DNA from 2 places in the Micromonospora sp. FIMYZ51 genome. Region 1 is predicted to be linked to the other one. Evidence: predicted binding sites of a transcription regulator. Region 1 holds the regulator's gene; the other holds the start of a gene.
The links. Region 1 encodes HrcA, which represses chaperone genes, less so after heat shock. Its sites were predicted from a motif close to GGTTNGCACNCTCNNNNNGAGNGTGCNAACC; they were not measured.
Positions count from the first base shown of each region.

Region 2: groL (chaperonin GroEL) is a predicted target of HrcA. The motif match lies at 2,341-2,371, and genes of this name have one in related genera.

Region 1 is NZ_CP134706.1:5,645,000-5,649,206, forward strand. Features, by position in the region: gene dnaJ (molecular chaperone DnaJ) at 1-1,015, opposite strand, end outside; gene hrcA (heat-inducible transcriptional repressor HrcA) at 1,082-2,104, opposite strand; gene QQG74_RS25180 (hypothetical protein) at 2,181-2,321, shown strand; gene QQG74_RS25185 (DUF4870 domain-containing protein) at 2,314-2,865, shown strand; gene hemW (radical SAM family heme chaperone HemW) at 2,905-4,128, opposite strand; gene QQG74_RS25195 (enoyl-CoA hydratase-related protein) at 4,149-4,207, shown strand, end outside.
Region 2 is NZ_CP134706.1:6,481,770-6,485,976, forward strand. Features, by position in the region: gene QQG74_RS29180 (hypothetical protein) at 223-465, shown strand; gene groL (chaperonin GroEL) at 520-2,142, opposite strand; gene QQG74_RS29190 (hypothetical protein) at 2,465-3,793, opposite strand; gene QQG74_RS29195 (cold-shock protein) at 3,923-4,126, opposite strand.

The DNA of each region.
Region 1 (4,207 bases):
TCGGGGTACGCACGTCCAGGTGGACGTAGAGGTCACCCCGGCCGGTGCCGCGCAGGTGGGGTACGCCCCGGGCCCGCAGCCGCAGCGTGCTGCCCGGCTGGGTGCCCGCCTTGACGTCGACCGGCTCCTCGCTGTCCAGCGTCTTGATGGTCAGCCGGGTGCCGAGCGCGGCGGCGGTCATCGGGACGGTGACCCGGCAGTGCAGGTCGTCGCCCTTGCGGGAGAAGACGTCGTGCGGCCGCTCGTGGATCTCGACGTAGAGGTCTCCGGCGGTGCCGCCGCCCGGGCCGACCTCCCCCTGCTGGGCGAGGCGGATGCGCATGCCGTCCTCGACGCCGGCCGGAATCTTGACGGTCAGCGAGCGGCGGGTGCGGACCCGGCCGTCACCGGCGCAGGTCGGGCAGGGCGTCGGGATGGTCGTGCCGTAGCCCTGGCAGACGGTGCACGGCCGGGCGGAGACCACCTGACCGAGGAAGGTGCGCTGCACCGACTGCACCTCGCCCCGGCCGCCGCACGCCTCGCAGGTGGCCAGGTGGGTGCCGGCCGCGGTGCCCGCGCCGGAGCAGGTGGTGCAGAGCACCGCCGTGTCGACCGTGATCGGTGCCTCGACGCCGAAGGCGGTCTCCTGTAGGTCGAGTTCCAGCCGCAGGATCGCGTCCGCCCCGGGCCGGGTCCGCGGTCGCGGGCCCCGACCGGCGCCGGTGGCACCGCCGAAGAAGGCGTCCATGATGTCCTGGAAGCCGACGAACGGACCCGCACCGCCGGGCCCACCCGGGCCACCGGGACCGCCGCCGCCGGGCGCCAACGGGTCGCCGCCGAGGTCGACGATCTGCCGTTTCCGATCGTCCGAGAGGACCTCGTACGCGGCGTTGATGTCCTTGAACTTCTCCTGTGCCTCCGGATCCGGATTGACGTCCGGGTGGTACTGCCGCGCCAGCTTGCGGTAGGCGCGCTTGATCTCGTCGTCGGAGGCGCCCCGGCTCACGCCGAGAATGCCGTAGTAGTCCCTGGCCACTGCGTTCCGTGTCCTCGTGTTCGTCTCGGATTACGCCGGTCGACGGTCGCCGCCGACCCTGACTGGTCAGTTCTGGGCCAGCAGCTCGCCCACGTAGCGTGCCACGGCCCTCACCGTGGCGATTGTTCCGGGGTAGTCCATCCGGGTTGGTCCCAGCACGCCCATCCCCCCGACGATTGTCGCGCCCGGGCCGTATCCGGTGCTGACCACCGAAGCCGCCCGCAGGTTGTCGATCTCGTTCTCGTCACCGATGCGCACTCGTAGCGTGCTCGGTTCCACCTCGCCGATGAGCTTGAGCAGGACGACCTCCTCCTCAAGCGCCTCGAGGATCGGTCGGAGCGAGCCGTGGAAGTCCAACAGGCCGCCGCGAGCCAGGTTTGCGGTGCCGGCCAGCGCGATCCGTTCCTCGTGCCGCTCGACAAGCGTCTCCAGCAGCACGGTGGACAGGGTCGTCATGGCCGGCCGCAGCTCCGGCGGCGACTCGTCGATGAGGGCCTGCACCAGCGGCGGGGTTTCCGACAGGCGGACGCCGACCAGCTTCTCGTTGGCCAGCCGCCGCAGGTCGAGCACGTCGTCGGCGAGGATCGGCGCCGGTAGTTCGACCAGCCGCTGCTCGACCCGGCCGGTGTCGGCGATCATCACAAGCATCAGCCGGGTGGTGGAGATCGGCACCAGCTCCAGATGCCGTACGCGGGAGCGGGCCAGGCTCGGGTACTGCACCACGGCCACCTGGCGGGTCAGCTGGGCGAGCAGCCGGACCGTGCGGTGCACCACGTCGTCGAGGTCGACCGCACCGGCCAGGAAACGCTCGATCGCCCGGCGCTCGGCCGGGCTGAGCGGCTTGACCCGGCTCAGCCGATCGACGAAGAGGCGGTAGCCACGGTCGGTGGGCACCCGGCCGGCGCTGGTGTGCGGCTGCCGGATGAAGCCCTCCTCCTCCAGCACGGCCATGTCGTTGCGGACCGTGGCCGGCGACACGCCCAGCTGGTGCCGTTCGACGAGCGCCTTGCTGCCGACCGGCTCCTGGGTGGCGACGTAGTCCTCGACGATCGCCCGGAGCACGGCGAGCTTGCGGTCGTCGAGACCCATTTTCCCACCTCCTGTCGCAGCTGGAGTCCGTAGCGCCATGGCCGCAGCGGAATGCTCTGGCACTCGACTGTAGCGAGTGCCAGTCTACGTCGGGGCCCCCGACAACGCGATGATCAAGACCTCACCCCGGGCGGACGCACCGATCGGCGGCGTGAACCCGCCGGTGTCGCTCTGGTGCGCCGTTGCCGCCGACCCCTACCGTGACCTCCATGACTGAACCGCCTCGTCCCCCAGAATCCGGCGACGATCCCACCACTCCACTTTCCGGCTCGTCAGGCCAGCCCGGCTATCCCCCGCCGGGCGGATACCCGCCGCCTGGCGGCTACCCCCCGCCCGGTGGCTATCCCCCACCCGGTGGCTACGGCGTGCCCGGTGGCGGTTATCCGCCCGGTGGCTACGGCGTGCCCGGTGGTTACGCCAACAACGAGGACAAGACCTGGGTGCTGATCGCCCACTTCGGCGGGGCCGCCGGGATGTTGATCGGCGGTGGTGTGCTCGGCTGGATCGCACCGCTGGTCGCGATGATCGCCCGTGGCAGCCAGTCGCCGACCGTCCGCGCGCACGCGGTGACCGCACTGAACTTCCAGTTGCTCTGGTCGATCATCGCCCTGGTGGGCTGGGTCCTCAGCTGCATCGGCATCGGCATTCTCATCGGCTTCGCCGCGATGATCATCGGCATCGTGTTCGGCATCATCGCCGGGGTGAAGGCCAACGAGGGGCAGCTGTACCGCTACCCGATGACGGTCAACATGATCAAGTGACCGGCTGCCCGGCCGGACCGCCCGACCCGGGCGCTCCGGTCACGGCAGCAGGTCCCGCACCACGGCGTCGGCGAGCAGCCGGCCGCGCAGGGTCAACACCGCGCGGCCGGCCGCGTGGGCGGGCGCCGCGAGCAGACCGTCGGCCACCGCTCGGGCCGCCGCCGTCCGGCCGGCCTCGTCGAGTACGTCCAGCGGCAGGCCGGTGGCCAGCCGCAGCCGGAGCATGACCTCCTCCATGTGCGCCTCGGCCCCGGTGAGCACCTCGCGGGCCAGCCCGGGTGACTCACCGGCGGTCAGGCGTTGGGCGTACGCGGTGGGGTGTTTGACGTTCCACCAGCGCACCCCGCCGACGTGGCTGTGCGCCCCCGGGCCGAGGCCCCACCAGTCGCCGCCGGTCCAGTAGAGCAGGTTGTGCCGGCACCGGGCGGCCGGTGTCCGGGCCCAGTTGGAAACCTCGTACCAGGAGAAACCGGCCGCGCCGAGGGTGGCCTCCGCGGCCAGGTAGCGGTCCGCCGCGACGTCGTCGTCGGGGTACGGCAGCTCGCCGCGACGCATCCGGGCGGCCAGCCGGGTGCCGTCCTCGATGATCAGGGCGTACGCGCTGACGTGGTCCACCCCTGCGGCCACGACCTGGTCCAGCGAGGCGGCGAAGTCCTCGGCCCGCTCCCCCGGCGTACCGTAGATCAGATCCAGGTTGACGTGGTCGAACCCCGCGTCGCGCGCCTCCAGCGCGGCGGCGGTGGCCCGGCCGGCGTGGTGCCGGCGGTCGAGCACGGCCAGCACGCCCGGCGCCGCCGACTGCATGCCCAGCGAGATCCGGGTGTAGCCGGCCGCCCGCAGTTCCTTGAGCGTGGTGGGGGTGACCGACTCGGGGTTGGCCTCGGTGGTCACCTCGGCGTCGGGGGCCAGCCCCCAGGTGCGGTCGATCGCGTCGAGGATGCGGGCCAGGTCGTCGGCGGGCAGCAGGGTGGGGGTGCCGCCACCGACGAAGACCGTCTCCACCCGGCGTGGCGGTGCGTCGCCCAACACCCGCGCGGCCAGCGCCAACTCGGCCAGCACGGTGTCGGCGTAGCCCGCCCGGCTCGCCCCGCCACCCAACTCGTCGGCGGTGTACGTGTTGAAGTCGCAGTAGCCACAGCGGCTGGCACAGAAGGGCACGTGCACGTACACCCCGAAGCGCCGCTCGCCGACGCCCGCACGGGCGGAGACGGGCAGCGACCCGTCGGTGGGTACGGGTTCGCCTGCTGGAAGCACGCCGGGCATGGCCACTAGTGTGCCCTGGCATGACTTCTCCCGACGCGCTGGTGCGGGTCGCCACGGCCCGCGGGGTGACCACCCTCAC
Region 2 (4,207 bases), 840 kb from region 1:
CGGCGTCATACCGCTTGTCGGCTTCCTGCCCGTCGACGCACCCGGGCCGGGGCGAGGAGGCGGCGGTGCGGCTGGAGCGGCGGGGCAGCGGGCGGGCGCGTGAGCGGCATCTCGGCACACCCAAAATGCATAAAAGGGGGTGAATAGCCTATAGGCCCCGATAATGCCGTTCAGCCGCCCCGGCCATCGACGGCCCCCTACCGTTTGCGTAAGGAGGCAGCCATGAGCACGGACGACGATCACACCAAGGACGTCCCGCCCGTCACCTGGGCCCCGGTCCACGAACTCCCGGGCCAACTGCCGATCGACCGGCTCGACTACGGCGACGCCGAGCAGTTGGCGGAGATGTCCGGGGCCGCCGAACCGCCTGAGGAACCACTCATCCTGGTGGACGAGCCGGTTCCGCACCGTCCGCCGTACGGCCGAGCACAGAAGCGGCGCAACCAGCGCCCGTTACCGAGATAGGAAAAAGGGCGGACCGCTGACGCGGTCCGCCCTTTTTCGGCGTTGGAGCTGGACTCAGAAGTCCATGTCCCCGCCACCCGGGCCAGCCGGGGCGGCCGGGGTCTTCTCCGGCTTGTCCGCCACCACGGCCTCGGTGGTGAGGAACAGCGCGGCGATCGACGAGGCGTTCTGCAGCGCCGACCGGGTCACCTTGGCCGGGTCGATGATGCCCGCGGCCAGCAGGTCCACGTACTCGCCGGTCGCGGCGTTCAGGCCGTGACCCGAGTCGAGGTTGCGCACCCGCTCGACCACGACGCCGCCCTCAAGGCCGGCGTTGACGGCGATCTGCCGCAGCGGGGCGTCCAGCGCGATCTTGACGATCTGCGCGCCGGTCGCCTCGTCGCCGGCCAGGTCCAGCTTGTCGAAGGCGGTCTTGCCGGCCTGCACCAGCGCGACACCACCACCGGGGACGATGCCCTCCTCGACGGCGGCCTTGGCGTTGCGGACGGCGTCCTCGATGCGGTGCTTGCGCTCCTTGAGCTCGACCTCGGTGGCCGCGCCGACCTTGATCACCGCAACGCCGCCGGCCAGCTTGGCCAGCCGCTCCTGCAGCTTCTCGCGGTCGTAGTCGGAGTCGCTCTTGTCGATCTCGGCCCGGATCTGGTTGACCCGGCCCTGGATCTGCTCGGCGTCGCCGGCACCGTCGACGATGGTGGTCTCGTCCTTGGTCACCACGACCTTGCGGGCGCGGCCCAGCATGTCGAGGCTGACGGCGTCCAGCTTGAGGCCGACCTCCTCGCTGATGACCTGGCCACCGGTGAGGATGGCGATGTCGGTAAGCATGGCCTTGCGGCGGTCACCGAAGCCCGGCGCCTTGACGGCGACCGACTTGAAGGTGCCCCGGACCTTGTTGACCACCAGGGTGGCCAGGGCCTCGCCCTCCAGGTCCTCGGCGATGATCAGCAGCGGCTTGCCCGACTGCATGACCTTCTCCAGGATCGGGAGCAGGTCCTTGACCGACGAGATCTTGCTGTTGGCGATCAGGATGTACGGGTCGTCGAAGACGGCCTCCATACGCTCCGGGTCGGTCATGAAGTACGCGGAGATGTACCCCTTGTCGAAGCGCATGCCCTCGGTGAGCTCCAGCTCCAGCCCGAAGGTGTTGCTCTCCTCGACGGTGATGACGCCTTCCTTGCCGACCTTGTCCATCGCCTCGGCGATGATCTCGCCGACGCTGCTGTCACCAGCGGAGATGGAGGCGGTGGAGGCGATCTGCTCCTTGGTCTCGACGTCCTTGGCGAGCTTCAGCAGCTCCTCCGAGACGTTCGCGACCGCGGCCTCGATGCCCCGCTTCAGGGCCATCGGGTTGGCACCGGCGGCCACGTTGCGCAGGCCCTCGCGAACGAGAGCCTGAGCCAGGACGGTCGCCGTCGTCGTGCCGTCACCGGCCACGTCGTCGGTCTTCTTGGCGACCTCCTTGACCAGCTCAGCGCCGATCTTCTCGTACGGGTCCTCGAGCTCGATCTCCTTGGCGATGCTCACACCATCGTTGGTGATGGTGGGGGCACCCCACTTCTTCTCGAGCACGACGTTGCGGCCCTTCGGGCCGAGGGTCACCTTCACGGCGTCGGCGAGCTGGTTCATGCCCCGCTCGAGGCCGCGGCGCGCCTCTTCGTCGAACGCGATCATCTTGGCCATACGGCGTTGTCCTCCTGGACACTCACGGGCCACCCGAGTGTGTGCCCCGGATGGGCCGCCTGGTGTACGCACCTTGGGACGTCGCCACCTGGCGACGACGACGTCTCCTCGGCCGGGCCGGATAGCCCGCGACGACCGGCCGCGTGCCCCACCCGTGGTCTCTCGCCACGAGCGCGGCTGCGGCCCCACCGCCCCGACCATTGGCACTCACACTACGCGAGTGCCAATGACTTGTTTAGCACTCTGCCCTGTCGAGTGCAAGCACGACCGCCCGGATCAGCCGACTTCGCGCGCCCGGATCAGCCGACGTTGCGCGCCGGGATCAGCCGAGTTCGGCCGCCAGTTGCGCGCTGTTCACCGGCCCCTCGTGGGCCCGCTGTTCGGCGTACGTGACGACAAGTCCGACCAGCTGGGCGACGTGTGCCGGCAACGCCAGCAGGGCTGAGGCGGTGATCACCAGTACGGCACCGACGGTCGCGCCCGGGGACTCGAACGGCGTCACGCCGAACGGCAGCAGTCCGAGCGACTCCACCGCGCCACCGAGGAAGGAGACCGCGACCACAGCCGCCAGCACCAGCGCCACCCGGCCGAGCAGCAGGCCCAGCCGGTCGCGCAGCATCCGGTGCGACCGGCCGATCGGGTCACGCCGCTCGAAGAGGTAGACCGGTCCGGCCATGGCCAGCGCGAACCCCGCGTACACGCCGGGCAGAAAGCAGAGACAGAAGCCGATTGTCATGATCAGCATGAAGACGAGCGTCCAACCCCAGAGGCCCGGTGCGCGGCGCAGGCCGTAACGCAGGGCGGCCCCGAACTCGACCGGCTGACCGGCCGCCTGCCGGGTGATCACCCAGGTACCGGCGGCCCAACCGACACACTGCACCAGACCGAGGATCAGGCTGCCCCCGATCAACACGGTCATGAACGTGGCCAGGTCGATCAGGAAAGTGGGGGGCAATGCATCGGCGTCACTGGCCATCTGGGTTTCCCAGCGGGCCGACGGGTCCACCGCCAGCCCGAAGACCGACAGCACCACCGCCGGTAGCACCTGGGTGAGCAGCATGATCGGCAACAGCAGTGCCCAGCCCCGGCGGACCACTCCCGTGCAGCGCGCGAACCAACCGCCGATGCCGACAGCGGGCGGGGTGACAAGCGGATCCCCGAGATCAAGACCGTACCCGGCCGGCTGGTACCAGCCATAGGGCGGATAACCCGGATAACCGCCCGGTGCCGGATAGCCACCCGACGCCGGATAACCACCCGGCGCGGGATAGCCACCCGACGCCGGATAACCACCCGATGCCGGATCACCACCGGGTGCCGGATAACCACCCGGCGCCGGATAACCACCCGATGCCGGATCACCACCGGGTGCCGGATAACCACCCGGCGCGGGATAGCCACCGGGTGCCGGATAGCCGCCCGGCGCCGGATAACCACCCGATGCCGGATCACCATCCGTACCGGGATGACCGCCCCGGGCGGGTGAGGCGTCCGGCGTTCCCCGGTCAGCACCGGGGACGGGGGTGCCCGGCGGTGGTGGGCCGGGAGCGGTGGGGTCAGCCGGCAGTGGCTGGGGTCGACCGGTGGCGGGGTCCGGCTCGCCGGGTGACGGCGACAGCGGCGGACCCGCCGGGGGTGACTGGTCGGACATGGGACTCCTCAGCGACGGCTGGATCGACCCATGATCTTCCCTTGTGAGGTACCCGGACCGCAGCCCCCTGCGGCCGCGATCACGTCACCCCCACCGACGGTCGGGCCGGCGGGGCGGTGAGGTGTGCACTCAGGCGATGACGCGCACCCGCTCGGCCTGGGGGCCCTTCTGACCCTGGGCGATCTCGAACTCCACCCGCTGGCCGTCGTCCAGTGCCTTGTAGCCGTCCATCTCGATCGCCGAGAAGTGAACGAAGACGTCCTGTCCGCCGTCGACGGCGATGAAGCCGTAGCCCTTTTCGGCGTTGAACCACTTCACGGTGCCCTGTGCCACGGTGTTTTCCTCACTCTGCACGGCGTTTCACTACCTCGGAGAGCCGGCTCGCCGGCAACCCGAATGCACCGTCACGGCGAT